DNA from 3 places in the Bradyrhizobium sp. DOA1 genome. Region 2 is predicted to be linked to each of the others. Evidence: predicted binding sites of a transcription regulator. Region 2 holds the regulator's gene; each other region holds the start of a gene.
What was found. The regulator LexA, encoded in region 2, represses DNA repair genes until DNA is damaged. The targets are predictions, from matches to a motif close to TGTTCNNNNTGTGTTCNG.
Positions count from the first base shown of each region.

Region 1 (9,772 bases), 2.6 Mb from region 2:
GTTGTGCGACGGACATGTTTCGATGAATCCTCCAGTCAGAGCCGTTCGCCGGCTCACGGCGGCATTTCCATTCCGATTCGAGTTTAGAGGATGATTCGTCGCCGCCGTCTTGCCTGAGCGTGCACTACAGTTTGTAGGCCGTGCGGAATCCGCCCCAGTGCCGGCCCTGCACGCGGATCGGGATGTCGATCTCCCGCATCATCACGGTGTTTCCGTTGCCCATGTCGCGCGCATAGCTCTGGACCAGGTACGAGCGCAGGTTGCGCCCAGCCGCCAACCCCGCCGGATCGTTGAATATGCGCCGGTTGCGGCTGTTGGCCGTGTTCCAGGCGACATCGCCCGGCCGCTGCGGATGCGAATAGATCTTGTTGTGCACCGGCAGGAAGCCGTTGCGGTCGACCATGGCGCAGAACGCCATGCGCGGGTCCTTCGCCAAGAAGGCCTCCTGGAAGGGCGGCAGCGCGCGGTCCGCCCAGTCCAGATATTTCGTGCGATATTGCTGCGGGTTGGTCCCGGCAATTTCCGCGTAATCGGTATCGAAGAGATCGTCGAGCTTGACCTCGCCGCGCGCGACGGCCTGCTCGAAGATCTTGGTCAGCGCGTTGCCCGCTTCCATGGCGCGGGTGACGAACTCGGTATTCTCCTCATGGATCGACCAGAGCCTGTCTTCGATCTTCTCGCGCAGTGCCGCGTCGGGGCTGACGAATTGCGCGCGCGCGCCGGCCTTGGTTTGCTCGACCACGCGCAGACGGCAGGCGCCGACATGTTCGAGCGTGCCTTCGATCACGGCTTGGGATGCAAGCCGGCCGGCATCGGCGCCGCCGATCAGCACGCCGTCCATCGCGATTTCATAGACCGGCAGCACGCCGCGCGCGGTCTCGAGCTTGAGATGGCAGGGCAGGCGCTCGGTCTTGCGGCGGTCGTCATGCTCGCTCTGCCGCAGCAGCACGGCGCAGCGCGATTTCAGCTTCTGCGCGAAGGTGGTGACGGCCTTGCCGGCGCTGGCGACGTTCTCGCCATGGCTCTCGGCCGCCTTGGTCGCGGCATCGATCTCGGCAGCGCTCTCGCCGACCGAGACGATGAACTCGGAGGCGCTGGCGGCGTTGCCTGAGACTTCGCTGGTGGTGGCGTTCTGCTCGGCGACCGCGCCGTTGACCGTCTCGAACACCGGGCGGATCGCCTCGATCGCCTGCGAGATGCGGTGCACGGCGTCCGCGGAGCCGGCGGCGTCGCGCTGGAGCGCGTCGATTTTCCTGGTGATCTCTTCGGTCGCGCCTTGCGTCTGCACCGCGAGGGCCTTGACCTCGGTGGCGACGACGGCAAAGCCCTTGCCGGCAGCGCCCGCGCGTGCGGCCTCGATGGTCGAGTTCAGCGCGAGCAGCGTCGTCTGCCGCGCGATCTGCGCGATCAGATTGACGACATTGCCGATCGCGGCGGAGGATTCGCGCAGGCGGTCGACATTGGCACGGGCTTCCTGTGCGGCGGCGCTGGCCTCGTCGGCGAGCTTGCCGGCCTCGCGGACCTGCGCGCCGATCCCCAGCGCCGACTGGGTGAATTTGTCGGCGGCATGGGCGAAGGTGGATGCGGTCGATTGCGCCGCATTGGTGCGGCCGGTCAGGGCATCGGTGCGGTCGCGAATGGCGGCCAGCGTGGTGGCAGTCGCCTCGGCGCCCCCGGCCACGGAATTGGCGGCGCGCTCGAGCTGGCGAATCATCGCGCCCAGTTCGAGTTCCAGCAATTCCAGGATTTCCCTGGCGGAATCGGCTTCGGCCGCCGGGGCGGGCTCGGAATTGGCCACCGGCTGCGCGGCCTGCGGTGCTGCCGCAGGCGCAGCCATGTCAGGCAGACGCTTCCGAAATAGTCCGAACGCCATCACGTCTCTCTTGTCGGGGAACGGGCGGACGCTATTTTCGCAGGCCGGAATGAAATCAGGGTTAACGGTGCCCCACCTCTAGGCACGGGCCAATACGGCGGCTACCTCTACGGTGCTACCTTAGGGCACCAGAGCCCCTTTGATTCCGCCGTGTTGGCGGCCTATAAGGCCGCGCTTCCCAGCCCATCGGCGAACCAAAGACCATTCAAGAGACCACGCATGGCCGGACATTCCCAATTCAAGAACATCATGCACCGCAAGGGGCGGCAGGATGCGCAGAAGTCGAAGCTGTTCGGCAAGCTGGCGCGGGAAATCACCGTCGCGGCCAAGCTCGGCACCCCGGACCCCGCCATGAACCCGCGCCTGCGCGCCGCCGTGATCGCCGCGCGCCAGGAGAACATGCCGAAGGACAATATCGAGCGCGCCATCAAGAAGGCGCTCGGCAGCGACGGCGAGAACTATGACGAGATCCGCTATGAAGGCTACGGCCCCGGCGGCGTCGCCGTCATCGTCGAGGCGCTGACCGACAACCGCAACCGCGCCGCCTCCGACATACGCTCCTTCTTCACCAAGTCCGGCGGCAATCTGGGTGAAACCGGCTCGGTGTCGTTCATGTTCGACCGCACCGGCATCATCGAATACGACCGCAGCGTCGCCTCCGACGACGCGGTGCTGGATGCGGCGATCGAGGCCGGCGCCGACGATGTCGTCTCCAGCGAGGGCGGCCACGAGATCTACGCCTCGACCGAAGGCTATCGCGACGTCGCCAAGGCGCTGGAAGCCAAGTTCGGCGAGCCCCGCAAGGCCGCTCTGATCTGGAAACCGCAGAACACCGTCGCGGTCGACGACGAGACCGGCGAGAAGCTCTTGAAGCTGATGGACTTGCTCAACGAGCACGACGACGTGCAGCAGGTCTACGCCAATTTCGAGATATCGGACGCGCTGGTCGCGAAGATGGGCGGCTGATGCCGCTCGTGTCCCGGACGCGCTGCAGCGTGAAACGCTGCTGCGCAGAGCCGGGACCCATGGTGCTTCACGCGCCGCGGGAGTATGGGCCCTGGTTCTGCGACCCATCACTTCGTGCTGCGTCGCGCCCGGGGCACGAGACCGCCTTTCCCCTGTTACTTCCGTTCTGTTTCTGTTTCCCTGGGTCCAGCCAGCCGCTATCACTGGCCCATGACTGCGCTCCCGATTCGTGGCCCCGTCCGCATCATCGGCATCGACCCCGGCCTGCGCCGCACCGGCTGGGGCGTGATCGAGGCCGAGGGCAATCGCCTCATTTACGTCGCCTGCGGCTCGGTGGAGCCACCGGACGATCTGCCGCTGGCGAGCCGGCTGCTCGCGATCCATGAGGGGCTTGCCGCCGTTCTGTCGCATCACCAGCCGATGGAAGCCGCGGTCGAGCAGACCTTCGTCAACAAGGACGGCGTCGCGACGCTGAAGCTCGGCCAGGCCCGCGGCGTCGCCATGCTGGCGCCCGCAATGTTCGGCATCTCCGTCGCCGAATACGCGCCGAACCAGGTCAAGAAGACCGTGGTCGGCGCCGGTCACGCCGACAAGCAACAGATCGCGATGATGCTGAAAATCTTGCTGCCCAAGGCCGAGCCGCCGTCGGCGGACGCCGCCGACGCGCTCGCCATCGCCATCACCCATGCCCATCACCGCCAGAGCACCGCGCTGCGCCTGAAGGTGGTGGGGATATGATCGGCAAGCTCAAGGGCCTGATCGATTCATACGGCGAGGATTTCGTCATCCTCGACGTCGGCGGCGTCGGCTATCAGGTGCATTGCTCCTCGCGCACATTGCAGCACCTGCCCTCGCCGGGCGAGGCGGCCGTGCTGTCGATCGAGACTTACGTCCGCGAGGATCAAATAAAACTGTTCGGCTTCCGCACCGACCAGGAGCGCGAATGGTTTCGCCTGCTCCAGACCGTGCAGGGCGTCGGTGCCAAGGTCGCGCTCGCCGTGCTCGGCACGCTGCAGCCTTCCGATCTCGCCAACGCCATCGCGCTGCGTGATAAGGCCGCGGTGGCGCGCACGCCCGGCGTCGGCCCCAAGGTCGCCGAGCGCATCGTCACCGAATTGAAGGACAAGGCGCCGGCCTTTGCCAATGTCGATCCGGCCGTCGTGCATCTCGCCGGGGCCGTCGACGACCAACGCGCGCCGCGCCCCGTGGCGGATGCGATCTCCGCGCTGGTCAATCTCGGCTACGGCCAGCCGCAGGCGGCCGCGGCGATCGCATCGGCCTCGCGCAGTGCGGGTGAAGGCGCCGAGACGGCGCAGTTGATCCGCCTCGGCCTGAAGGAGCTCGCGAAGTGAGCGATCCCAAGGCCAACCGCATGGTTTCGCCCGAGCGCCGCAGCGACGATGTCGGCGACACCGCGCTGCGGCCGCAATCGCTGTCCGATTTCGTCGGACAGGCGCAGGCGCGCAAGAACCTGTCGATCTTCATCGAGGCGGCGCGCAAGCGCGGCGAGGCGCTGGATCACGTGCTGTTCGTCGGTCCCCCGGGCCTCGGCAAGACCACGCTGGCGCAGATCGTGGCGAAGGAGCTCGGCGTCGGCTTCCGGGCCACGTCGGGGCCCGTCATTGCCAAGGCCGGCGATCTTGCCGCGCTCCTCACCAACCTCGAAGAGCGCGACGTGCTCTTCATCGACGAGATCCATCGCCTCAGCCCGGCGGTGGAAGAGGTGCTCTATCCCGCGATGGAGGACTTTCAGCTCGACCTCATCATCGGCGAGGGCCCGGCGGCGCGCTCGGTGAAGATCGAGCTGTCGAAGTTCACGCTCGTCGGCGCCACCACGCGCGCGGGCCTGCTCACCAATCCGCTGCGCGACCGCTTCGGCATTCCGGTGCGGCTGAATTTCTACACGATCGAGGAATTGGAGAGCATCGTCAGCCGCGGCGCGCGCGTGCTCAATGTCGGCATGAGCGCCGATGGCGCCAACGAGATCGCGCGCCGCGCGCGCGGCACGCCGCGCATCGCCGGCCGTCTGCTCCGCCGCGTGCGCGATTTCGCCTCGGCAGCCGATGCCGACAAGATCGACCGCAAGATTGCCGACCACGCGCTGAGCGCGCTCGAGGTCGATGCCGCGGGGCTCGACGCCATGGACCGCCGCTATCTCACCACCATCGCGATGAACTATGGCGGCGGCCCCGTCGGCGTCGAGACCATGGCTGCGGCCTTGTCGGAACCGCGCGATGCGATCGAGGACATCATCGAGCCCTATCTGATCCAGTGCGGCTATCTCCAGCGCACCCCGCGCGGCCGGCTGCTGACCTCGCATGCCTTTCGCCATCTCGGCCTGGCCGAGCCAAATCGCGATCCGGCCCAGTTCGGGTTGTTCGGCACGGATTCGTCCGAGGATGACTGACTGCCGCAACCGGTGAACCCACCGCTTCAATCCCATCACTAATCCGAACATGCGGCGCACTCGCTTCGCCGCTTACGCATACGGATTGGAGCTGGAAGAAATGGGGCTGACGGACGACACCGGGCTGCTCGAGGTCATCGTTGCCGCGCCGCAGTTGCGCACGCCTGACGAGACCGAGGCGTTCCTGGATCCAATGCCGATCGGTGAGCTGGCATCGATGTGGTGCGCGCTCCAGCGCGTCAGCCGGCGTGACCAGGTCGGCAGCGTCTGGGCCCTGAAACTCTATTTCGATCGTCTGCCGCAGCGCCGCCCGCAACAGGCGCTCGATCTCGTGCTGGAGGTGCTCAGGACCGAGGCCGACAAGCCGACCGTGATGCAGCTCAACGACAAGTTCCTGCTCTCGCTGCTCTATGCGCATGGCGAGGCGGTGATCGACCGCATCGAGCACGAAGCCATGCGCAACGATCGGTTGCGTTGGCTGCTCGGCGGCGTGCATGGCGCGCCGGACGATCCCTTGATGGCGCGCATTGTAGAGCATGCCGACGGGAAGGCCTGGCAGGCCGACCATCTAGCCCAGCGCACGCCGCGCGAGCCGCTCGATTACGCCAGCCTGTCGGCCGCTGCGCTCGCCCGTGCCTGGGTCGAGCAATATTCCAAGTCCGATCGCGACCAGGACGACAATCTGTTCGCAATTATGGATTTCGAGCGCGACCTGCGCGAGGAGGATCCCGACGGCTTGATCGACCTCGTCCTGGAAGTCCTGAAGATCGAGGCCAATCCCGTGCTGCTGTCGCTGCTGGCCGCGGGACCCCTCGAAGACGTGATCAACGCCGCAACGATCGACCGCATCGAGCGTGAGGCGCGTGTCAACGAACGTTTTCGCGAGCTGCTCGGCGGTGTCTGGTATTATCGCGCGCCCGACGAATTGAAGGCGCGACTGGACGCGCTGATTGGCGAGAGCCGCTGGTAATGTTTGTGCAGGCTTCTGCACGAGGATGCTGACGGCCTGCACGGGCGTACCCCAATTCCGCTCCAATCGGATCGCATCGAGAGGCTGCATCAGAAACGGGCTTCCATGATCACGCGCCGTCATCTCATCCGCTCCATCGGCGGCCTGTCCGCCCTCGGCATCTCGACCGCCGCCTATGGCGTCGCCGTCGAGCCGGTGCTGCGGCTTCGCGTCACCCGCTATCATCCGACGCCGCGGCAATGGCCGGCCGATTTTCCTCTGAAGATCGCCGTCATCGCCGACGTTCATGCCTGCGATCCCTGGATGCCGCTGGAGCGGATCGAGGCCATCGTCGACCGCACCAACGCGCTGAAGCCTGATATCATCGTGCTGCTCGGCGACTATGTCGCCGGCCTGCACCACGTCACGCGCATCATCCCCTCCAGCGAATGGGCTAAAGTGCTCGGCGGCCTCAAGGCGCCGCTCGGCGTCCATGCCGTCATGGGCAACCATGATTATTGGGACGACAGGACCGTGCAGCGGACCGGGCACGGCCCGACCATCGCGCATCGCGCGCTGGAAGCGGCCGGCATTCCCGTCTACGAGAACGACGTCGTACGCCTTACCAAGGACGGCCGTCCATTCTGGCTCGCCGGCCTCGGCGATCAGCTCGCCTTCCTGCCGGCGCGCCGGTTTCGCACCGTGTCGCGTTTCGGGGCCGACGATCTCGGCGCGACGCTCGCCAAGGTCACGGACGATGCGCCGATCATCCTGCTCGCCCACGAGCCCAACATCGCGCCGCGCGTACCCGCGCGCGTCGCGCTGCAACTGTCCGGCCACACCCATGGCGGCCAGATTCGCTTGCTCGGCTGGTCGCCGGCGGTGCCGCCGCAGCAGGGCATCCACCTCGCCTATGGTCATATCAGGCTGAAATGCGACGTCATCGTCTCCGGCGGCCTCGGTTGCAGCATCATGCCGCTCCGTTTCGGCGTGCCGCCGGAGATCGTCGAGGTCACGCTGGGGCGAACCTCACCGGTTGTGTCCTAACACGCTTGCGCGACCGCCTGTTTTTGCGCAAAACGGGCCGGTGACCGACAAGCGAAGAGGCTCGCGACGTGACTGCCCATCTCGACGGCGAGATCCGCGACGGCCGCCACCACATGCAGGTCCGCGTCTATTACGAAGACACCGATTTCTCGGGGATCGTCTATCACGCCAATTATCTGCGCTACATGGAGCGCGGACGGACCAACCATCTGAGGCTGATGGGCGCCGAACAGCAGGCGCTGTTCGACCAGGTCGAGACGGAGGGCGCGGGCTTTGCCTTCGTCGTGCGCTCGATGCATCTGGATTTCCTCAAGCCGGCGCGAATGGACGATGTGCTCGACGTCGTGACCTGGCCGGTCGCAGTGAAGGGCGCCTCCATCATGCTGGCGCAGGAGGTGCGGCGTGGTGAGGACGTGCTGGTGAAGGCCGAGGTGCGGGTCGCCTTCATCAGTGGCGGCCGCGCGCAACCGATCCCGAAATCGATCCGCACCTTGATGAAGGCCGATTTGATTTCGTGATCGCCCGATAAGTGATCGCCTGATTGGTAACGGCCTATCGACTCCGCCAGATGCAGCGATAGATTGCGGCCTCAACCCATCGATGAGGCCTTCCATGTCGCGCCCGCCGCTTCCGCCCTTCACGAGAGAAACTGCCGCGCAAAAAGCGCGTATGGCCGAGGATGCCTGGAATTCGCGCGATCCGGTGAAGGTGTCGCTCGCCTATACCGAGGACAGCCGCTGGCGCAATCGCTCGGAGGTGTTTCAGGGCCGCGAGGCCATCGTCGCCTTCCTCACCCGCAAATGGGAAAAGGAGCAGGATTACCGCCTGATCAAGGACCTCTGGGCTTTCGACGGCAACCGCATCGCGGTGCGCTTCCAATACGAATGGCACGACGGCAAAGGCCAATGGTATCGTTCCTACGGCAACGAGCAGTGGGAGTTCGACGAGCACGGCCTGATGAAACGGCGCGAGGCGTCGATCAACGACATCATGATCGCCGAGAAGGACCGCCGCTTTCACTGGCCTGCGCCGGGTCCGCGGCCGGCGGATGTGGCGGGGCTGGGGACTGATCCGTTCTGAGGCTTGCGAGATGGTGCGGCATGCACACTGCACCCTCTCCCCTTGCGGGAGAGGGTGGCTCGCCGCGCAGCGGCGAGACGGGTGAGGGGTATCTCTCGGCGAGTAGCTCTCACAATTGAGTTCGCGGATAGATACCCCTCATCCGTCGCTTCGCGCCACCTTCTCCCACAGGGGGAGAAGGGAAGGGTCTCCGTGGCGACAGTTGGAAACTAAGGCGTCGCGCGCCGCGCCAAGAACCTCGTAATCGCGCCACCGAGCTTTGCGCTGTCCATCGGCTCCGCCAGCGACTGCCTCGCTGTTGCGACCACGTCATCCGGCGCCTTGCCGTCGCGCAGATCGCAGCACACTTGCGCGAATTCGACGTCGAATTCCGGATGCGGCTGCACGGTCAGCGTGGTGCCGTTGGCGTAGAGCAGGCCGGCATGCGGCGTGAAGTCGGAGGAGAGGATCGTCAGCGCGTCGTTCGGCGGCTCGATCACCTGGTCCTGGTGCGAGGCAGCGATCGCGACCGTTTCGCCGTCGATCACGCCGTTCCCGGGCAGCACCTGATAGACGTGCCGGCCGATGCCCCAGCCCTTGTCGGACTTGCGCACGGTGCCGCCGAGCGCCTGCGCGATCAGTTGGTGGCCGAAGCAGACGCCCACCATTGGCGTCTTGTTGGCGTGAGCGCTGCGCACGAAATCTTCCAGCGGTGCGATCCAGTCGAGCCCATCATAGACGCCGGCTGCAGCACCTGTGATCAGCACGGCTTCGAGCTTGCGCGGCTCGGGCAGCGCATCGCCGTTCGGGATGCTGATGACATCCACACCGGCTGCCGGATCCGCGGCGCGGACCATGCGCGCGAACATGTCCGGAAACGAGCCGTGGCGCTCGCGATGTTTTTCAGGAACGAGCCCGGTCTCGATGATGGTGATGCGTGCCATGTCGTGCCCTGCGGAGACGGGAGAGGATACCGCAGGCTTCCAAGAGGTCCAAGTCAGCCCGGTGCAAAATCCCGTGCCGACTCGTCCTCGAACTCAATGAGCGCCTTGCGCATGGTCTCGACCAGATCCAGTGCCACCGGCGAGGGACTGCGCTGCGCCGGGAAGACGGCGGAGAATTCAAAGTCGATGCGCGGCAGGAAGCGGCGCACGACGACGCCGCGCGTCGCAAATTCCTGGGCGGTGAAGGGATCACAGATCGACACCCCGAGTCCCGATGACACCATCCCGCACATGATCTCCGACAGCGTGGTCTCGACCCGGAGCACGCGGCGGACGTCGCTGCGATGGAAGACCTGATCGACGAGGTGCCGGCTCGACGATCCCGCCGACAGCGAGATGAACGTCTCGCCCTCGAAGTCGCGCGGCTCCAGCACTTCCTTCTCTGCCAGATGATGTCCGGTCGGCAGCACCGCCACGCGGGCGAGCGCCGGCAGCCGCAGGCTCGGCAAACCGGAATGCGCAATCGG
Region 1 covers NZ_JXJM01000001.1:232,464-242,235, forward strand. Annotated here, with positions in the region: gene SE91_RS01060 (methyl-accepting chemotaxis protein) at 1-16, opposite strand, end outside; gene SE91_RS01065 (methyl-accepting chemotaxis protein) at 125-1,873, opposite strand; gene SE91_RS01070 (YebC/PmpR family DNA-binding transcriptional regulator) at 2,093-2,839, shown strand; gene ruvC (crossover junction endodeoxyribonuclease RuvC) at 3,050-3,577, shown strand; gene ruvA (Holliday junction branch migration protein RuvA) at 3,574-4,191, shown strand; gene ruvB (Holliday junction branch migration DNA helicase RuvB) at 4,212-5,246, shown strand; gene SE91_RS01090 (DUF6869 domain-containing protein) at 5,347-6,216, shown strand; gene SE91_RS01095 (metallophosphoesterase) at 6,322-7,242, shown strand; gene ybgC (tol-pal system-associated acyl-CoA thioesterase) at 7,311-7,760, shown strand; gene SE91_RS01105 (nuclear transport factor 2 family protein) at 7,855-8,322, shown strand; gene SE91_RS01110 (type 1 glutamine amidotransferase) at 8,532-9,245, opposite strand; gene SE91_RS01115 (LysR substrate-binding domain-containing protein) at 9,299-9,772, opposite strand, start outside.
Region 1: the regulator LexA is predicted to act here: its motif matches at 3,002-3,019, upstream of ruvC (crossover junction endodeoxyribonuclease RuvC).

Region 2 (9,772 bases):
GTCGACCGTCCGCGCCTTGCAAGCCAGGGCGCGCTGGCGCTGACGCAGCGTGGCGACGGGTTTTCAGTTCAGACCGTGAGGGCCAGAGGCACAAGCCGGCCCTGGTTGCCGGCCGGCGCCGGCGAGGGCGATTTCGACGGCAGCCTTGTTCCGAAGACGGCAGCGCCCCGGAGCCGGGACGCAACGCCGGCAGAGACCGACCTGCAGGCTGACGATTGAGCAGATGCGCTACAGATACCAAGCCAGCACGGCGTCTAGACCGGCGCTGCCGATGACCGGCAGGGCCACCATCTGGCTTAGCCCGGCTGCGCGGGCCTCTGCAGCCGCGATCGAGCCGTCATGTGCGAGATCATCGCTAATCGCGGGCATGCCCGTGGCCCAGGCGCCCCCGATGCTCCCGTCGCTCCTGGCGATTGATGTCGTCGCATAGAGTCCCGCAAGGTCGGTCTGCCCGCTGCAATCGCCGGCGCGGAAGACCAACGCAGAGCGAGCCTCGTTTGGGACCCAGATCTCGAAGCGCCGTGCGATCGGGGTGGCCTGTGCGGAGAGGAAGGTCAGCACCCAGCTCTGGTCGGCGCCGGTGCGGTAGGGCACGCCAACGCCGAGATTGATCCCGATTTCGGCGGCTTCTTCCCAGCGCAGAAAACTCTTGGCGTTGTGCAGGTCCTTGATGATCAGCGGCAGGCCGGCCTTCCAGGTGCGTCCGGGCAGGCCGAAGCCGTGCGGGAATCTGGTGTGGCGGGAGTTGAATTCGAACATGTCGGCGGTGCCATAGTAACCGTCGACAAGCCGCATCTCGTGGGAGACATCGGGGTCGTTGTGCCAGAGCTCGAGCGCCCCGACATGCGCTTCGTCATCGCCGCAGAACAGCACCATCACGGCCTGCAGGAATTCGCCGGCGAAGACCGGCACCGCGACGCCGCATGTGAGGCCCGCTGCGAGCGCCTGATCGGTCCGCTTGAATTAGGAGTTGGCGAATTTGGTGAGGATCACCGGATGGCCGCTGGCCCACGCTTTGCCGGGCAACCCCTCGTCATAACCGAAGCGCAGATCCTCACTCACGGCCTTGAACGCGGACAGCCCTTCACCGTAGAGGCCCCGCCGAATTCCAGCCGCATGCGCGTGCGATCGGGCACCCAGAGTTCGACGACGCGTATGAAGGCTTTCATCGACCATATCCGCTGTCTCAGGCCCCGACAGCATCGGTCATTTGACGGCGGAGCGGACGTTCAAAATTCAGGCACGGCGGCCCAAACTTCGTGCGCAAGGGGAAGGGCACTCGGTCGGCTGGTTGGATGTCGCGAACGCCAAACCGCTCCATGTCGCCGGCCGCGGCCGGCGAATGGCAATTTCAATTCTGGTCTCCGACCTGGACGGCCGGGACGGCGCATCAGCCGATCGGCAGGCGGGGCGTTGGGCTCGGGCGGCTGTCTGCGATGATCTGCGGCTTGTGCTCGCGCTCGCTGACCGGCTGCGTCACGGGCAGTTGCAGCACCGTTGCGCGCTGGCCTTCGACGAGCTGCGTCACCAGCACGTATTTGCCATCAGGAAATTCGATCGCGTCGTGATGGCGATCGGGAATGTGCGGATCGATCTTGCCGAACTTGCCGACGCGGGAGTTGATGGTGCGCGTCCAGATCCAGCGATTGTCGTAACGCACGTTGTCGGCGAAGGCGAGCTCCGTTCCCGGCAACAGGCAGACGGCCACGGTCGGATCTGCCGCGGAAGCAAAGCCGCGCGTCGAGGTGCCGCGGAACGTCGTGGAGACGATCGTCTCGCCGACTTCGGCGGGACGCGATGCAACGGCATGCAGGCTGTAGTCACACATCGGGTGCTCCTCATGCGAAGATAGCAACCCGCGCCTCTTTCGGAGGCGCAAGCCTCTATCAGAGTGGAAGCACGTAACGCTCTGCTCGGTTGTAGGCGAATCTGCGGCTGACGTTCGCGAGACGCGATCACATTATCTTTTTCGGATTCACTAGGAACAAAGCTCATTTCAGCGCATTCGGGGACCACGAACGCCTGTGGCCGCGAGCGGTGAGCAATCCTTGTCTGCTCGATCTTTCGAGCTCAAACGCGATGAGCGCTTGGCCGCGACACGCAGAGTGTGTCGTGCTGAATGAGGGCCGGACAATCTGCGCAAGTCCGGAAAGACTGCCCAGCCGGAGCGGACGCATCCGCTCCAATCGGGATCATCGGTATCGAATGACCGCCGGGCGGTCAGTACTTGCGGTACAGCCCGATCAGCTTGCCCTGAATCTTCACCCGGTTGGGCGGCAGGATGCGCACCTCGTAGGCGGCGTTGGCGGGCTCGAGCGCGATCGAGGCACCGCGGCGGCGGAAGCGCTTGAGCGTCGCTTCCTCGTCGTCGATCAGCGCCACGACGATGTCGCCGGTATCGGCGCTCTCGTTGCGCTGGATCAGCGCCATGTCGCCGTCGAGGATGCCGGCCTCGACCATCGAATCGCCGCGCACTTCGAGCGCATAATGTTCGCCGGAGCCGAGCATGTCCGGCGGGACGCTGATGGTGTGACTGCGGGTCTGCAGCGCCTCGATCGGCGTGCCGGCTGCGATGCGGCCCATCACGGGCACGGCAACCGGACGCTCACCCTCGTCCGCGGGCGGGCTGGAGCTCGCACGGATCTTGCCGAGATTGCCCTCGATCACGCTCGGCGTGAAGCCGCGGCGGTTGCCGGCAGCGGCCTGGAGCTCGGGCAGCTTGATCACCTCGATGGCGCGGGCGCGGTTGGGCAGGCGGCGGATGAAGCCGCGCTCCTCGAGCGCGGTGATCAGGCGATGGATGCCTGACTTCGAGCGCAGGTCGAGCGCATCCTTCATCTCGTCGAAGGAGGGCGGCACGCCGCTTTCCTTCAGACGTTCGCTGATGAACCGCAGAAGCTCGTATTGTTTGCGCGTTAACATCTCGACCAAAGTCCCCCGGTTGATGTCGTTCGATTCCGAGACGCTGTATTGGAGCGGCGAACCGCTACATCCTCGAAACAAATCATGAACGGACACTATATGTTCGATACATGTTCCGCAACTGCTTAATTTACCGTGAACGCCGCAAAGTTCGCGGAACGCGTGTGGGGGATGCGTTCAGGCGGGCAGGCGCAGCACCTCGCAAGGCGTGCCGGCTTCGGCCCTGGGGGCGAACGGCGCGCGCACGAGAAGTGCCTGTGCCGCAGCAAGATTTGCAAGCAGCGAGGAATCCTGGTGGTTGACGGGAATAGCGACGAGCGCGCCGTCATCGCGCTCCTCCAGCCTCGCGCGAAGATAATCCGCGCGCATGTCGTTTGCGCCGACGTCCTTGCCGAGCACGGCGCGCTTGTGGCGATGATGAATCTCGGATCGGCCCGACAGGGCGCGAATCAACGGCACCATGAACAGGAAGGCGCAGACATAGGACGAAACCGGATTGCCAGGCAGGCCGATCACGCGCATCGCCCCCAGGCGTCCGTGCATCATCGGCTTGCCCGGGCGCATTGCGATCTTCCAGAACGCCATCGCGATGCCTTCGTCGCGAAGGGCTTGCTGCACCAGATCGTGGTCGCCGACAGAGGCTCCGCCTGTCGTGACCAGGATGTCGGCGCCGCTCTCGCGCGCGCGGCGGATGCCGGCGGCGGTGGACCCGAGCGTGTCGGCGGCAATGCCGAGGTCGATGGTCTCGGCGCCCTCGCTGCGGGCGAGCGCGTGCAGGGCATAGCCGTTGGAATAGACGATCTGGCCGTGGCCGGGCGTCGAGCCGGGTAACACAAGCTCGTCGCCGGTGGCGAGAATCGCGACCTTCGGACGACGGCAAACGGCAAGCTGCGGGTGATTCATGGCGGCGGCGAGCGCCAGATCGCGCTCGGTGAGGCGGGCCCCCTTGCGCAGCAGCACGTCGCCCTCGGAGAAGTCGACGCCTGCGGGGCGAATGTGCCGCCCGGTAATGGCGGCTTCCTTGACCGTCACGTGCTTGCCGTCGACGACGGTGTCCTCCTGAATCACGACCGCGTCGGCACCGGCGGGAATGACGCCGCCGGTGAAGATCCGCACCGCTTCACCGGTACCAACGGATCCGGCAAATGGCCGGCCTGCTGCAACCTCGCCGATGACCGTGAGCTTGGAATTGATCGCTGCCGCATCGGTCGCGCGCACGGCATAGCCATCCATCGCCGACATGGCTTCCGGCGGCTGCGTGCGCCGCGCTGCGACGTCGCGGGCGAGCACGCGGTGGAAGGCCGCATCGAGCGCGGCCATCTCGTCAGGCAGCGGCTCGGCACCCGCCAGCACCGCGGCAAGCGCGTCGGAAACCGGCATCAGGGCCACGGGTGAACTCCGCAACAAATCAAAGGACACGATCGGTAAGGTTTTAGCCCAGTGAGAGGATCGACGCAAAAGAGGTCTCAATGGAGTGAGAAAGACGCGCTTCCTTTCGGCGCAACTTGGGCTTATCTTTTGTCGATGACAAAATTGCTCGAAAAGGCTCTTCACGCCGTGCGGCAGCTCCCTGCCGATGATCAGGACGAGATCGCGCGCGCAATGCTGGCTTTGACCGGCGATGCGGGAGAGCCCGAGGAAATCGATGCCGCGCATCTGTCGGCGATCCTCGAGGGACTCGCACAGGCGAAGCTCCGGCAGTTTGCGTCTGACGTCGAGGTTGAAGCTGCGTTCCGCCGCTTCGAGCGATGAAGCTCCGATACACGCCACGGGCCGCGCAAGATCTGATTGCATTGCCGAATATGTCAGGGAGCAAAGTCCGCAAGCCGCATTGCGTGTGCGCGCTGCAATCTTGAATCGCTTCAGAATCTCGTCCGTTTTCCGCGACTTGGAAGACCGCAGAAGGTAGAGGGCGTGCGCAAGCTGGTAACCCGGCGATACCCCTATTTGATTTATTACACGCTCGACGAAGAGGCTGGTGAAGTCGTCATTCTCACCATTCAGCATCCCGCACAGGCGCGCGAGCACTCGGACGGCCTAAGGCGGCTCAAATTCTCCGAGGCATGATCCGGAAGGCGAGGCAGACCGGCACCAGGATGGCCATGGTAAGCACGAGAAGAACGAGCGCCACGGCCAGCATGGGTCAACTCCGCGTCGGCTCGCTCGGACTGACGTCCGGGGCGTGGGGACCCTGATCCGTATCGGGCAGCGGGTCGGCCTGCGATTTCAGGTCGGCTGCCTTGCTGATCAGCTTGGCGGAGAGGTCAGAATCCGAGGTAGTTCTGGCGAATTTCATCAGCAGAGAGGCCTGCTTGGTAAGATAGGTTTTGCCCAACACGACGATAAGTCCGATGTAGAAGTCCCAACGGACTCATGAGTCCTGAAGCGGGCATTCGTTCCCGGAACTTTGTATAAAAATATACAGAGGAATTTGGTTCCTCGCCCTCGGCAGAAATAGTTCCCGAGCGCTCCGGTCGATCTCGGCCAGTCCGCGGGACGGATTAAATTCCCAGCGCCCTGAGCGCGTTCCCGACATCCATGGGCGAGGTCACGTGCACGCAGGTCAGGCCGTAAGCCCGCGCCCCATCGACGTTCTCGGCAAGATCGTCGAAGAACACGATTCGGCTAGCTGGCACGCCGATCGCCGCCACGACATGGTCGAACGCCTCCGCATCCGGTTTGCGCAGGCCGATGCTGGACGACAAATAGAGCTCGCGGAAATGGCCGAGCACGCCGGCATATTCCTTCGAGAAATAGTCGATATGCGGCCGGTTGGTGTTGGAGAAGGCATAGATCGGCATCTGCTTGGCCGCGCGCGGCAACAGCTCGGCAATGTCAGGCATCTCGCCGGCGAAGATCGCGTTCCAGCCCTCCAGGAACTGCGCATCCGAAATGCCGATCCCGAGCGATGACCGCAACGATTGGAAATAATCCTCGTCGCTGATCTTGCCGACCTCGTGCAGCCGGTAGGCCTCGTCACGCACGTAGCGCGCGACGATGGCCTCGGGCTGGCAGCCGGCATGTCCCGCCCAGCAGGCGATTGCCTTGGAGAAATCGATGTCGATCACCACGCGTCCGAGATCGAACAGGAGCGCATCGGCGCTGCCGGGAGAGAGCGAATTCATTGGGTCCTTTCACCGTCAGTATCGATAGGGGTCGTGGTCGAACAGCGGGAACGCGCTGAACACGCTCGGCGCATTGGTTGCGGCCGCCGGATGCAGGCAGGATTTTTCGACCTCGGCGAAGGAGGCGGCCCCCAAGAGACCCAGGCAGCGCAACACTTCGTCCTCCAGCAGCTCCAGCATGCGTAGCACGCCGGCTTCGCCGGCGGCCGCCAGAGCCCAGCATTGCAGCCGGCCGATGCCGACGAGGTCGGCTCCTGCCGCGATGGCCTTGACGATGTCGGTGCCGCGGCAGAAGCCGCCATCGACCATGATCTTGGCACGGCCTTTCACGGCCTCGACGATTTCAGGCAGCACGTGCATGGCGCCGCGGCCATGATCGAGCTGACGGCCGCCATGGTTGGAGACGTAGATCCACTCGACACCGTGATCGACCGCGATTTGGGCGTCCTCGGCGGTGGCGATGCCCTTCAGGATCAGCGGGATCCTGAACTTGTCCTTGATCATCTTCACCGTCCGCCATTCCAGGCCCTTCTGGTAGTCGCCGCCGGTCGCGCGCAGGCGGCTCTCGCGAACATAGCGCTTGGCGATGTCACGTTCGCGACGGCTGTAATGGGCGGTGTCGACGGTCAGGCAGAACGCCGCGTAGCCGTTCTTCTCGGAGCGGCTGACGACATCGGCGACGAAAGCATCGTCGCCGCGGACATAAAGCTGGTAGAGCCGCAGCGCGTCGGGCGCGGCCTCCGCGGTCTTCTCGAGGCCGGGCTCCGACACCGAGCTCAGCATGTGCGCCGCACCGAAGCTGCCGGCGGCGCGCGCGACGCTCGCCGCGCCATCGGGATCGAAGATCTCCAGCGCGCCGACGGGGGCGAGCACCACCGGCAAACGCATCCTGCGGCCGAGCTGCTCGACGGAGCCGTCGACCTTGCGAACGTCCCGCAGCACGCGCGGGCGAAAGGCGATCTCGTCCAGCGCCATCCGGTTGCGGCGCATCGTGGTCTCGGTCTCGGCGGCGCCGACGATGTAGTCCCAGGCGTTCTGGTTGAGGTTGGCACGCGCCTTCCTGACGAATTCGTGCAGGTTCTGGAACGGCTCGTTGCTGGCGCCGAGTTCGACGTTCCGTTCCGGCCGGATGCGGGGCGCGTCGTTCATTGTTGTCCTCCCGGGAATTTGAAGTCTTATCGCCATCGCCTATCGCGTCCGGCCCTCCAAAACCATCCTAAAATCGCATAGCTGCAAGGCGTCGGCCCGTCGGCCGAACTGGTCGACCGTGCGATGGTCCTTGAACGTTGCCAAAAGTTTAGGCCCCAACGAAGGGATTTTTGCGGTGTACCGCCGGAGTGGCGTTCCGGGCCTTGAAGAAACCAGAATGATATTGTGAGAAGCGGCTGGATCGCCATTTGCATGGCGCCACCAGCCCCAAGAAAAAGGCTATCTCTCCATGCGGAAAACCCTGCTGTTCCCCCTGGGCGCGCTCACCGGAGCGTGTCTGACCCTTCTGGTAGCCAGTCCCCACGGCGGCGTATGGGCGGCACGAGCGGCAGCGAGCGCGGACGACGCCTATTCCCAGCTCAATCTGTTCGGCGCGGTGTTCGAGCGCGTGAAGGCGAGCTACGTCGAGAAGCCCGACAATGCCAAGCTGATCGAAGGCGCGATCACGGGCATGGTGACCTCGCTTGACCCGCATTCGCGCTACATGAACGACAAGGCCTGGACCGAGATGCAGGAGACCACCTCCGGCGAGTTCGGCGGGCTCGGCATCGAGGTCACGATGGAGGACGGCCTCGTCAAGGTCGTCTCGCCGATCGACGACACGCCGGCCTCGAAGGCCGGCATCATGTCCGGCGACCTCATCAGCAAGATCGACGGCGAGGCCGTGCAGGGCATGACGCTCGAGCAGGCCGTCAACAAGATGAAGGGCCCGGTCGACACCAAGACCAAGCTCACCATCGTGCGCAAGGGCGCCGACGCGCCGCTCGACGTCGCGATCACGCGCGAGATCATCCATGTTCGGCCGGTGCGCTTCCAGGTCAAAAACGGCGATATCGGCTACATCCGTATCACCTCTTTCAACGAGCAGACCACCGACGGGCTGAAAAAGGCGATCGCGTCGATCTCCAAGGAGATCCCGCCGGAGAAGCTCGCGGGCTATGTGATGGACCTGCGCAACAATCCGGGCGGCCTGCTCGACCAGGCGGTGTCGGTCTCGAGCGCATTCCTGCAGCGCGGCGAGGTCGTCTCGACCCGCGGCCGTAGTCCGGAAGAGACCCAGCGCTTCACGGCGCGTGGGGGTGACCTTGCCAAGGGCAAGCCGCTGGTGGTGCTGGTCAACGGAGGCTCGGCCTCCGCCTCGGAGATCGTCGCCGGCGCGCTGCATGACCACAAGCGCGCGACGCTGATCGGCACGCGCTCCTTCGGCAAGGGCTCGGTGCAGACCATCATCCCGCTCGGCGCCGGCAATGGCGCGCTGGCGCTGACCACGGCGCGCTACTACACCCCGTCGGGCCGCTCGATCCAGGCCCAGGGCATTGCGCCCGACATCGAAATCCTTCAGGACGTGCCGCCGGAGTTGAAGGGCCGGATGGACACCATGGCGGAATCTCAGATGCGCGGGCATTTGTCGGCCGCCGACGGCGCCGAACAGACCGGATCGCAGTCCTACGTCCCACCGAAGGAGGAGGACGACAAGGCTTTGCATGCGGCTTTCGACTTCCTGCACGGCGTCAGCGCAAATGCGGTTGCCGCCAAGCCGGCGCCGAAGGCGGCGGTGCCGAACTAGATAGACCTCACGATCTTCGGATGATGGATCGCCCGGGAGTGGATCACCGCTCCCGGGCGAATTCGTTTGAGGGTCTGTCCCGGCGTGCGATCTGCTCAGGATTGCGTCGCGCTCTATCGGATCTAACCTGCCTCGCGCCGGCGGCTCTCGCTGGCGCCGCGCTGGGCGAGACGGCTGCGATGCAGCGCGAACAGCTCCAGCATCTTGCCGGCGGGCTTTGCGGCGCTGAACAGATAGCCCTGCATCTCGGAACAGCCGAGCGCGCGGAGCAGACGCTGCTGCTCTTCGGTCTCGACGCCCTCGGCCGTGGTGGTCATGCGACGCGCCGCCGCGAGGTTGACGACCGCCTGGACGATGCTGGCGGAGCCGTCGGGGCGGGCGATGTCGTCGACGAAGCAGCGGTCGATCTTGATCTTGTCGAAGGGGAAGCGGTGCAGATAGCTGAGCGAGGAATAGCCGGTGCCGAAATCGTCGAGCGCGATGCGCACGCCGATGGCGCGAAGCTGGTGCAGGATCGCGAGCGCAGTGTCGTCGTCGCGGATCAGCACGGCCTCGGTGATCTCGAGCTCGAGCCGGCTCGCCGGCAAATTGGAGGCGGCAAGCGCGGCCATGATCTTCAGCGCGAGCGTGCCGCTCTTGAACTGCACCGGCGAGACGTTGACGGCGAGGCGGATGTCGTCGGGCCAGCTGGCGGCGTCCCGACACGCTGTCGCCAGCACCCATTCGCCGATCTCGTTGATCAGGCCGGTGTCTTCTGCGATCGGGATGAATTCGGCCGGTGAGACCATGCCGCGCTCCGGGTGGCGCCAGCGCACCAGCGCCTCGCAGCCGGTGATGCGATCGTCCTTCAGTCCGAGGCAGGGCTGGTAGTAGACCTCGAGGCCGCCTTCGAGCCCCCCTTGGGCGATGGCATGACGCAGGTCGATCTCGAGCTGCCGCCGCTCGCGGA
Region 2 covers NZ_JXJM01000001.1:2,867,529-2,877,300, forward strand. Annotated here, with positions in the region: partial or broken gene SE91_RS13610 (ComEC/Rec2 family competence protein) at 1-219, shown strand, start outside; gene SE91_RS13615 (GAF domain-containing protein) at 229-912, opposite strand; gene SE91_RS37620 (hypothetical protein) at 964-1,176, opposite strand; gene SE91_RS13620 (hypothetical protein) at 1,391-1,828, opposite strand; gene lexA (transcriptional repressor LexA) at 2,221-2,922, opposite strand; gene SE91_RS13630 (molybdopterin molybdotransferase MoeA) at 3,100-4,311, opposite strand; gene SE91_RS37625 (hypothetical protein) at 4,837-4,989, shown strand; gene SE91_RS13645 (HAD-IA family hydrolase) at 5,424-6,047, opposite strand; gene SE91_RS13650 (alpha-hydroxy acid oxidase) at 6,063-7,196, opposite strand; gene SE91_RS13655 (S41 family peptidase) at 7,486-8,823, shown strand; gene SE91_RS13660 (bifunctional diguanylate cyclase/phosphodiesterase) at 8,946-9,772, opposite strand, start outside.

Region 3 (9,772 bases), 4.0 Mb from region 2:
CGCCAAGGGCGTCGCCACCGTCAGCGCCACGATGCGCGCCATGGAAAGCGCCGGCGTCATGCGCACGCTCGCCGAGCCGAGCCTGACCGCGATCTCGGGCGAATCCGCCACCTTCATCGCCGGCGGCGAATTCCCGATCCCCGCAGGCTATACCTGCGATCCGGTCACCCGGTCCTGTGCCACCCAAGTCACCTACAAGAAGTTCGGCATCTCCCTGAACTTCACCCCGGTCGTGCTCAGCGAGGGACGCATCAGCCTGCGCGTGATGACGGAGGTCTCGGAGCTGTCGAACACGAACTCGATCACGCTGACGCAGGCGGTGTCCGCGACAACGAACAATTCGATCACCATCCCGTCGATCCAGACCCGCCGCGCCGAAACCACGCTGGAAATTCCCTCCGGCGGCTCGATGGCGATGGCCGGCCTGATCCAGCAAAGGACCAAGCAGGCGATCAACGGCCTGCCCGGCGTCGACCAGATCCCGATCATCGGCGCGCTGTTCCGCAGCCAGGACTTCGTCAACAACGAGACCGAACTGATGGTGATCGTGACGCCCTATGTGGTGCGCGCGGTCGCCCAGAAGGAGTTGTCGCGCCCCGATGACGGCTTTGCGCCGGCCTCCGATGCGCAGACCGCACTGCTCGGCCGTATGAACCGCCTCTATGGCGTCACGCGGCGGGTCGATCCGATCAACGGCGCGCCCGGCGATTTCGGCTTCATCATCGATTGAAGACGAACGGACGGGTTTGGGAAGCGGGACGGGAATTCGGGGCGAGGGGAAGAAGCGATGACGAAGACGATGACCGATCGACGTCGCAATTTGAGCATCGCGCTGGCGCTGACGGCGCTCTCCGTCATGCTGGGCGCGTGCAACACCGCCGGCGAGATCGTCACCCAGACGGTGCCGACCGATTATCGCCAGCGCCATCCGATCGCGGTGCAGGAAGGCAAGAAATCGATCGTGATCTTCGTCGGCACGGCGCGCGGCGGCCTCTCGGCCGAGCAGCACGCCGATGTCGCCGGCATCGCCCGGGACTGGATGCGCGAAGGCACCGGCTCCGTCGTCGTCGACGTCCCCGCCGATACCGCGAATTCGCGCGCTGCCGCAGCAACCTATCGGGAAATCCGTGCGGTGCTCGCGTCCGGCGGCGTGCCGTCGCGTGCCATCGTCCAGCATCCCTATCGCCCCAAGGATCCCGGCCTGCTGCCGACGATCCGGCTGAGCTATTCAAAGATCACCGCGACGGCCGGCCCCTGCGGGCTGTGGCCGGAAGACGTCGGTCCGAACATCCTCGATCCCGGCTACAACGAGAACCGGCCGTACTTCAATCTCGGCTGCGCCAGTCAGCGCAATCTCGCGGCGATGATCGACAACCCCGCCGACCTCGAGCAACCGCGGGCCGAGACGCCCGCCTACACCGCGCGGCGCGACATCGCCTTCGAACGCTATCGCAAGGGCACGACGACCACGACGACCTATCCCGAGGCCGACAAGGCCAAACTCAGCGATACCGGCAAATGACAGGCATCCACGACGAAGACGCGGACGAGCCGCGCCACCCGGACGAACACATCGCGCCGGTTCCCCGCATCTCGGTACAGGCCTTCTGCGAGACTGAGCAGACGCTCGCCGCGGTGACCGCGGCGGGACAGGATCGGCGTCTCGCCAAGGCACATCTCACCGCCAAAGACGGCGGTCTCGCCGCGGCGATCGAAGTCTATGAAACCATGCCGACGCCGAACGTGATCGTGATCGAATCCGACGGCACGCGCGACATCCTGGAAGGGCTCGACGACCTCGCCGGCGTCTGCGATCCCGGCACCCGCGTCGTCGTGATCGGCAATCCCAACGACACCGCGCCCTATCGCGAGCTGGTCCGCCGCGGCGTCAACGATTACGTGGTCGGCCCGGTCGAAACCCTCGACGTGGTCCGCTCGATCTGCAGCCTGTTCTCGGCGTCCGAAGCCATCATCACCGGCCGCGTCATTGCTGTGGTCGGCGCCAAGGGCGGCGTCGGCGCGTCCACCGTCGCGCATAACGTCGCCTGGACCATCGCCCGCGACCTCGCGCTCGATTCCGTCGTGATCGATCTCGACCTCGCCTTCGGCACCGCGAGCCTCGACTACAATCAGGACCCGGTGCAGGGCATCGCCAACGCGGTGCTGTCGCAGGACCGGCCGGACACCGCGCTGCTGGAGCGCCTGCTCGCCAAATGCACCGATCGGCTCAGCCTGTTGGCGGCGCCCGCGACGCTCGACCGCGTCTATGATTTCGGGGCCGAAGCCTTTGACGCCGTGTTCGACACGCTACGCATGACCACGCCCTGCATCGTGCTCGACGTTCCCCACCAATGGTCGGCATGGACGCGGCGCGCGCTGGTCAATGCCGATGACATCGTGATCGTGGCCGAGCCCGACCTCGCCAACTTACGCAACACCAAGAACATGCTGAGCGTGCTGAAGGCGGCGCGGCCGAACGACCGGCCGCCGCTGTACTGCCTCAACCAGGTCGGCATGCACAAGCGCGCCGAGATCGAGGTCAAAGCCTTCGCCAAGACGATGGAAAGCCAGCCGCTCGCGGTGATCCCGTTCGATTCGAAACTGTTCTCGACCGCCGCCAACAACGGCCAGATGATCGCGGAGGTCTCCAAGAACCACCGCACCACCGCGCTGTTCCAGACCATGGCAAACCGCCTCGCCGGCCGCGGCGAGGTGAAGCAGCCGAAGCGTTCGCTGCTCGGACCGCTGCTGAAGAAGCTGAAAGGCAAGTCGGGCCGCAGCTCCGCTCCGCATCGGAAGGCGTCGTAAGCTTCCACCAGAAGAGGCGGACTACCTCTCCGCCCGCTGCTGCTTCTTGGCCAGCAGCTCCCGCAGCGCCGCGACCTTGGCCGCGGCCTGGTCCGGCGGCAAATCCGCCTTGACGAGGATTTCGGCCTCGGCCTGGCGGCCCTGCAATCCCAGCACGAGTGCGAGATTGGCACGGATCCGCACATCGTTCTGATTGCGCTGATGGGCGCGGCCGAGCACCTGTTCGGCCCGCGGCAGATTGTTCTGGAGCATGTAGGACAGGCCGAGATTGGACAGAACCTGCGGCTCGTCGGGCACGATCTTCAGAGCGCTCGCATAATATTGCTGCGCCTCCTCGTTGCGGCCGAGTTGATCAAGCGCGGCGCCCTGCGCCGACAGGATGCGCCAGTCCGGATCCTCGGGCGAATGTGCGCGGCCGAGAACGTCGAAGGCCTGCTGGAAATTGCCGTTGTCGGCGAGCGCGCGGCCATAGCCGGCGAGCAGCGCCTTGTTTTGGGGAGAGTTGAGCACGGCCTGCTCCAGCACCGCGACCGCCTGCGCGCGCTGACCGGTGTCGCGCAGCGCCTTGCCATAGGCGAGCGCAATTGCGGGATCGCCGGGCTTGGCGCGGTAGCGCTCGCGCAGGGCGTCCAGGTCCGGCCTAGCGTCCGGCTTGGCCTCGGCCTTCGCTTCGGCTCTGGCGCCGAGCGCGCCGGTCACGTCCTCGACGCCATTGGTCTGGCAGCCGCCAAGGGTGAGGACCACGAATGCAGAAAGAAGGAACTTCGCCGGAGCAAAGGCGGGAGACGAACGCTTGAACATACTCTGATCACTCGGGCGACTGATCAGAGATGCTGACCGATTAACGCTAAAGCCCGGTTAAGGAGGCGGGCCGATCCGGCCTCAATCGACGAACTCGGCGCCGAACTCGCAGCCGATGCGCCAGCGCAGACGGCATTGGCGGGAATAATCGGGTGCAAAGATGATGGTGAATTGCGGCGGCACTTCCAAAAATTCCGCCACCACTTTCACGCCGCCGTCCGAAATATCCGTGATGGTGCAATCGCGCGGCAGCGAGCCCGCTCCCAAATGAATCTTGGCAAGCCGGCTGCACACCCGGCGTTCGCTTCTCCGGCGATTTGCAAGCATTTGAACTCTTCACCCGTTAGACCACGGCCCATCCCGCAGGCCTAGGAGTAGCGGACATTCGTTGGAATGTGCTGAGGGCGGAAGCTCGCATTCGAAGCGTAGTGTCCGCGTCGCGTTTACGATTGGTTAAGTGTTGGCCTGGCCCTCGGGGACGTTCCCGTATTGTTCTTGCGAAGCGCCGCGCGCCCTGCTACCCTCGATTGAGCAAAGGGCAGGCTGGTTCGAGCATGGTTCAGCGGGTTTCTACCGTCGCCTTCGAGGGGATCGAGGCCCGCGCGGTCGACGTGCAGGTGCAGGTCGCTCCTGGCCTGCCGGCCTTCGCCATTGTCGGCCTGCCGGACAAGGCGGTGTCGGAGGCGCGCGAGCGGGTCCGCTCGGCCCTGATCGCATCAGGACTGGCGCTGCCGGCGCGGCGGATCATCGTCAATCTGGCGCCGGCCGACCTGCCCAAGGAAGGCAGCCATTACGACCTTCCGATCGCGCTCGGGCTGATGGCGGCGATCGGCGCGATCCCGCCGGATGCGCTGACCGGTTTCACCGTGCTCGGCGAGCTCGGCCTCGATGGCTCGATCGCGCCGGTCGCAGGTGTCCTGCCCGCCGCGATCGGCGCCAATGCGCGCGAGGAGGGCCTGATCTGCCCTGCTGCCTGCGGTTCGGAAGCGGCCTGGGCGAGCCCGGACATCCAGATCATCGCAGCGAGCTCGCTGATCCAGATCGCCAATCATTTCAAGGGCACCCAGGTGCTGTCGCGGCCCTCGCCGAAGGTGCACGAGGCCGCCGCCTCCTCGCTCGACCTGCGCGACATCAAGGGCCATGAGAGCGCCAAGCGGGCGCTGGAGATCGCAGCTGCCGGCGGGCATCACCTGTTGATGGTCGGCGCGCCCGGTGCCGGCAAGTCGATGTTGGCCGCGCGCCTGCCCTCGATCCTGCCGCCGCTGTCGCCCGCAGAACTGCTCGAAGTCTCCATGATCGCATCGGTGGCCGGCGAGATCGAGGGCGGCGCGCTGACGGCGCGGCGGCCGTTCCGCTCGCCGCATCATTCCGCCAGCATGGCCGCGCTCACCGGCGGCGGCATGCGCGCCAAGCCCGGCGAGATCTCGCTGGCGCATCAAGGCGTGCTGTTTCTCGACGAATTGCCGGAGTTCGATCCGCGCGTGCTGGACTCGCTGCGCCAGCCGCTGGAGAACGGCGAGGTCGCGGTGTCGCGCGCCAATCACCGCGTCACCTACCCTGCCCGCTTCATGCTGGTCGCGGCGATGAACCCCTGCCGCTGCGGCAACGCCTTCGAGCCCGGCTATGCCTGCAAGCGTGGCCGCATCGACCGCTGCACCGGCGATTACCAGGCGCGCATCTCAGGTCCCCTGATGGACCGCATCGACCTGCGCATCGAGGTGCCGGCGGTGACCGCGGCCGACCTGATCCTGCCGCCGCCGGCGGAAGGCTCGGCCGAGGTCGCCGCGCGCGTGGCGGCGGCGCGCGACATCCAGCTCGCGCGCTATGCCGCCGCCGGCCTGCCCAAAATCCGCACTAATGCCGAGGCGCCGGCCTCGGTGCTGGAAGAGATCGCCAAGCCCGATGCGCAGGGCGCCAAACTGTTGCGCGATGCCGCCGAGACCATGCGGCTGTCGGCGCGCGGCTATCACCGCGTGCTGAGGGTGGCGCGCACGCTGGCCGATCTCGACAAATCCGACAAGATCGGCCGGCTGCATCTCGCCGAGGCTTTGTCCTACCGCGCACTCGCGGAGGATGTGCGGCAGCTGGCGTGAACATTTGCGCGCATCAACCCGGCGGTAACGAGTTTCCTTTACGCTCTGCAAACCATAAGGCCCATCAGTTCCCGTACCGGGCCCGGCGAGTAGAGTGTCATGTTGCGTTTCAAGATCCTGGCCTCCGTTGTTCCCCTGTTGGCGGCAGCCGTGTTCGCCCGCGCCGAGATCGGATCGGTCTCGCATCCCTGCATCGCCTTCGGCGACACCTCGGTCGAGCTCACCTCCCTGTTCTGGACCGCCGGCACGCATGTCGCCTTCACCGAGGATCCCGCGCAGGCCACGGTGCGGGTTCAGGTCACCGACAATGCGGACGCTGCGGACTTCGTTCTCGTCGACGACCCCGGTTCGGAAACTGACAGCTGCCAGGCCGGTCCGTCGAGACGCCTGATCTCGATCGCCGCGCAGCCCGTCGACGGCGGCCAGGTGATCTATCTCTCCACCGACGGGCCGGCCGATTACCGCATCTATGTCCGCTCGAAGACGTTCTCGCAGCGCGAGGCAGCGGCGCTCATCGTCGGCGCCCGCGGCGGCCATGGCCACTTCCAGGCCGCGTCGCTCTGAAGCTTTAACATCTCGTCAACCCTGTTTGGAGGCGGCGCCAGAGCCTCAAGCTGTTCGCAAGGTCGGGACGACATCGTCGCAGAGGGCGAGCGCGGGTTTCGGACAAGAGTCGGGGTCGGTGGTGATGGGTCGGACGTTCCGGATCAAGGTGCGCATGCGCCGCTTCAGGCGACAGCATCCGCGTATCGCCTTCGCGCTCCGCTCCTTCATGATCTTCATGGCGACGTTCGGCGCCGCCTATGGTTTTGTCTCCGGCAGCCGTTCCGAGAATTCCGGCTACGATCCGAATGCGTTTGCGATCGGCGCGAGCTTCCTCTTCGCGCTCGCCTGTCTCGGCCTTGCCACGCTGAGCATGCGGCTGCGCATCGTCAACAAGCGGCTGCGGACGCTGGCCGCCCATAACGAGGCGCTGATAGACCGCAATTGGGAGCTCAAGGAAGCCGAAGAGCGCGCCCGCAGCCTGTTCGAGCAGCAGGGCGATCTGATCGTGCTGCGCGACGCCCAGGGCCGCATCACCTTTGCCAACGACGCCTATTGCGCGCTGGCCGGACAGGCGCGCAGCGCGCTGATCGGCACGCGCTTTGATTTCGACGTGCTGGAGCAGGGCGACAGCGCGCGCGAAAGCAACGGCACACGCATTCACGACCAGAGGATCGCAACCAAGCTCGGCGCGCGTTGGATCGCCTGGCGCGAGGGCTATGTCCGGCGCGACGCCGGACAGCCCGCCGAACTCCAGAGCGTCGGGCGCGACGTCACGGACCGCACCGAGACCGAACGCGCGCTGGCCGACGCGCGCGACCAGGCCGATGCCGCCAACCGCGCCAAGTCGCGCTTCCTCGCCATGGCCTCGCACGAAATCCGCACGCCCCTCAACGGCATTCTCGGCATGGGCGGCCTGTTGCTCGACACCACGCTGACGCCGGAGCAGGCGACCTACGCCAAGGCGGTGAAAACCTCGGGCGAGGCGCTGATGGCGCTGATCGAGGAGCTGCTCGACTATTCCAAGATCGAAGCCGGCAAGCTCGATCTCGAGCTGCGTCCCTTCGCTTTGTCCACGCTGATCGAGGAAATCACCGAGCTTCTGGCACCGCGCGCGCAGGCCAAGTCTCTCGAGATCGCATCCTATATCGACGAACGCCTGCCGCTCGAAGTGGTGGGCGATGCCGCGCGGCTCCGCCAGGTGCTGCTCAATCTTGCCGGCAACGCCATCAAGTTCACGGCTCGCGGCGGCGTCGCGCTGATCGTCGAGCCCGGGATCTGGCCGAACGAGATCAGCGTCCTGGTCCACGACACCGGCATCGGCATCGCGCCGGAAGCGCGGTCGCGCATCTTCCAGGAATTCGAGCAGGCGGACGACCGCGTCGCACGCACCTATGGGGGCACCGGGCTCGGCCTGTCCATCAGCGAGCGCATCGTCAAGCGCATGGGCGGACGGATTACGCTGGAGAGCGAGCCGGGCAAAGGCTCGACCTTCGAGGTCGCGGTGCCGCTTGCCCCTTCACAAACAGGGAGCGGGCAGGCGGCATTTCCAAGCCCCGATATCTTGGGCAAGCCGATCCTCCTCGTTGCCGACGGCATCGAAGCCTCGCTGATCGCCCGGCGCCTGGAGCGTTGGGGCGCTCAGACCTGCATGGTTGCGGATGCCGCGGTCGCCGAAGCGCTGCTGCCGGAACGCGCATGGCACGCGGTGCTGATCGATCGTGCGATCGGTCCCGCCATCGCCGACCATCTCAGCGAAGCGGCGCGCACGCATGCGATACAGCGCCTGGTGCTGCTGACGTCGAGCTCGCGCCACGAGACGTTTTCGCCGGCCTTCACCGGCTTCCTGATGAAGCCGCTGCGCGCGGCCTCGCTCGCCGCACGCCTGTCGATGACGCCGGAGGTCGCCTCGCCCGATCTGGCGCCGGAGCCGTCGGCCGGATCCACGGTGAATGCTGCGCCCGCAAAGGGCCTGTCGATCCTCGTCGCCGAAGACAATGAGATCAATGCGCTTCTGATGCGCTCGCTGCTGACGAAGCTCGGCCATCGCGTCGTCATCGCAATCCACGGCGAGGCCGCGCTGGAATCCTGGCTCGCCGCGTCATCGGCCGGTGCGCCCTATGATCTCGTGCTGATGGACATCCAGATGCCGCAGCTCGACGGCATCGAGACGACCAAGCGCATCCGCGCCCATGAGGCGGCGACGGGCCGCCAGCGCGCGCCGATCCTGGCGCTCACCGCCAATACGCTGGTCGAGGATCGCTACGCCTGCTTCGAGGCGGGAATGAACGGCTTCCTGATCAAGCCGCTCGACCGGGAGAAACTGGACGAGGCACTGGCCGGCCTCGCCGCGTCCCGAGACCTGGCCGTCTAATCAAGAGTCCCAAGGGAACCCCGCCGTGCGGCCAATCGACAATTGAAATCGGTCCCGTTGCACGTCACCATATTCGGGGGCGTTTTTTTGCAACGAAGGACTTTGCGCATGAACGTGCTTTGCCGCCTCGCAATCATTGTTCTCTTCGCCGGAATTTCCCGGCATGCCGCGGCCGATACGCCGGAACTCATCACATCGCTCAAGCAGGGCGGTTACGTGCTGATCTTCCGTCACACCGCGACTGACGACAGCCAAAAGGATGTTTTTCCTTTCAAGTTCGATGACATGAGCGCGCAGCGCCAGCTCAGCGAGAAGGGCAGGGACATGGCGCGTCAGATCGGGGCGGCGCTCAGGGATCTCACGATCCCGATCGGCGATATCTACACCAGCCGGCTGAACCGCGCGGTCGAAGCCGGCAAGCTGATCTCGGGACGCGAGGTCAAGCCGGTCGATGCGCTGACGGACAGCAGCAACGCCAGTGCGTCGGGAATGGCGAACCCGACGGGTGCCAATACGAAGGCGGGCCAAGCCGTGCGTCAGCTCGTCGATGCGCCGCCGAAAGCAGGCACCAACACCGTCCTGGTCACCCACAAAACCAACATCGCCGACGCCTTCGGCAAGGAGGCCGGCGACGTGCAGGAGGGCGAAGCCTTCGTCTACAAGGCCAGTAGCTCCGGCTCCGCAACCTTTGCAGGCCGCATCAAGCTCGCCGACTGGGGCGCGAAGGCGGGCAAGTAAGAGACCGTGCATCCGCGCCGGACTGCCGGCCCGAAGGAAAGTCCGGACTTTGTGGATCCAGATCGGCGCAACATCGTTCTGACGAATAACCCTAAGGCCGGTCTGCCTGGGAAGGCCGGCCTTAGAGGTGCACGAACGCATGGTCCGGCCTGACTTGCTGCGGCGCCACGATCCTGTGATATCGACGTCTGGGATCGGCGACTGAAAGGCTGGCGAACACGTGAAGACATCGGAAGACCGCTCATTCCTCGTCCTGCTTGCCGTCATCTCGCTTGCGTTCGCCTGGGTGCTTTGGCCGTTCTCCGGCGCATTGCTGTGGGCCATATTGCTGGCGATCATCTTCGCACCGCTCTATCGGCGCACGCTGGAAGCCCTCCCGGGCAAGCACAATCTTGCAGCCTTGTTCACGGTCGTC
Region 3 covers NZ_JXJM01000001.1:6,890,394-6,900,165, reverse strand. Annotated here, with positions in the region: gene SE91_RS31970 (type II and III secretion system protein family protein) at 1-730, shown strand, start outside; gene SE91_RS31965 (CpaD family pilus assembly protein) at 788-1,522, shown strand; gene SE91_RS31960 (CpaE/TadZ family protein) at 1,519-2,808, shown strand; gene SE91_RS31955 (tetratricopeptide repeat protein) at 2,830-3,609, opposite strand; gene SE91_RS31950 (PilZ domain-containing protein) at 3,691-3,936, opposite strand; gene SE91_RS31945 (YifB family Mg chelatase-like AAA ATPase) at 4,164-5,702, shown strand; gene SE91_RS31940 (hypothetical protein) at 5,802-6,266, shown strand; gene SE91_RS31935 (ATP-binding protein) at 6,391-8,619, shown strand; gene SE91_RS31930 (histidine phosphatase family protein) at 8,728-9,357, shown strand; gene SE91_RS31925 (AI-2E family transporter) at 9,578-9,772, shown strand, end outside.
Region 3: the regulator LexA is predicted to act here: its motif matches at 4,089-4,106, upstream of SE91_RS31945 (YifB family Mg chelatase-like AAA ATPase).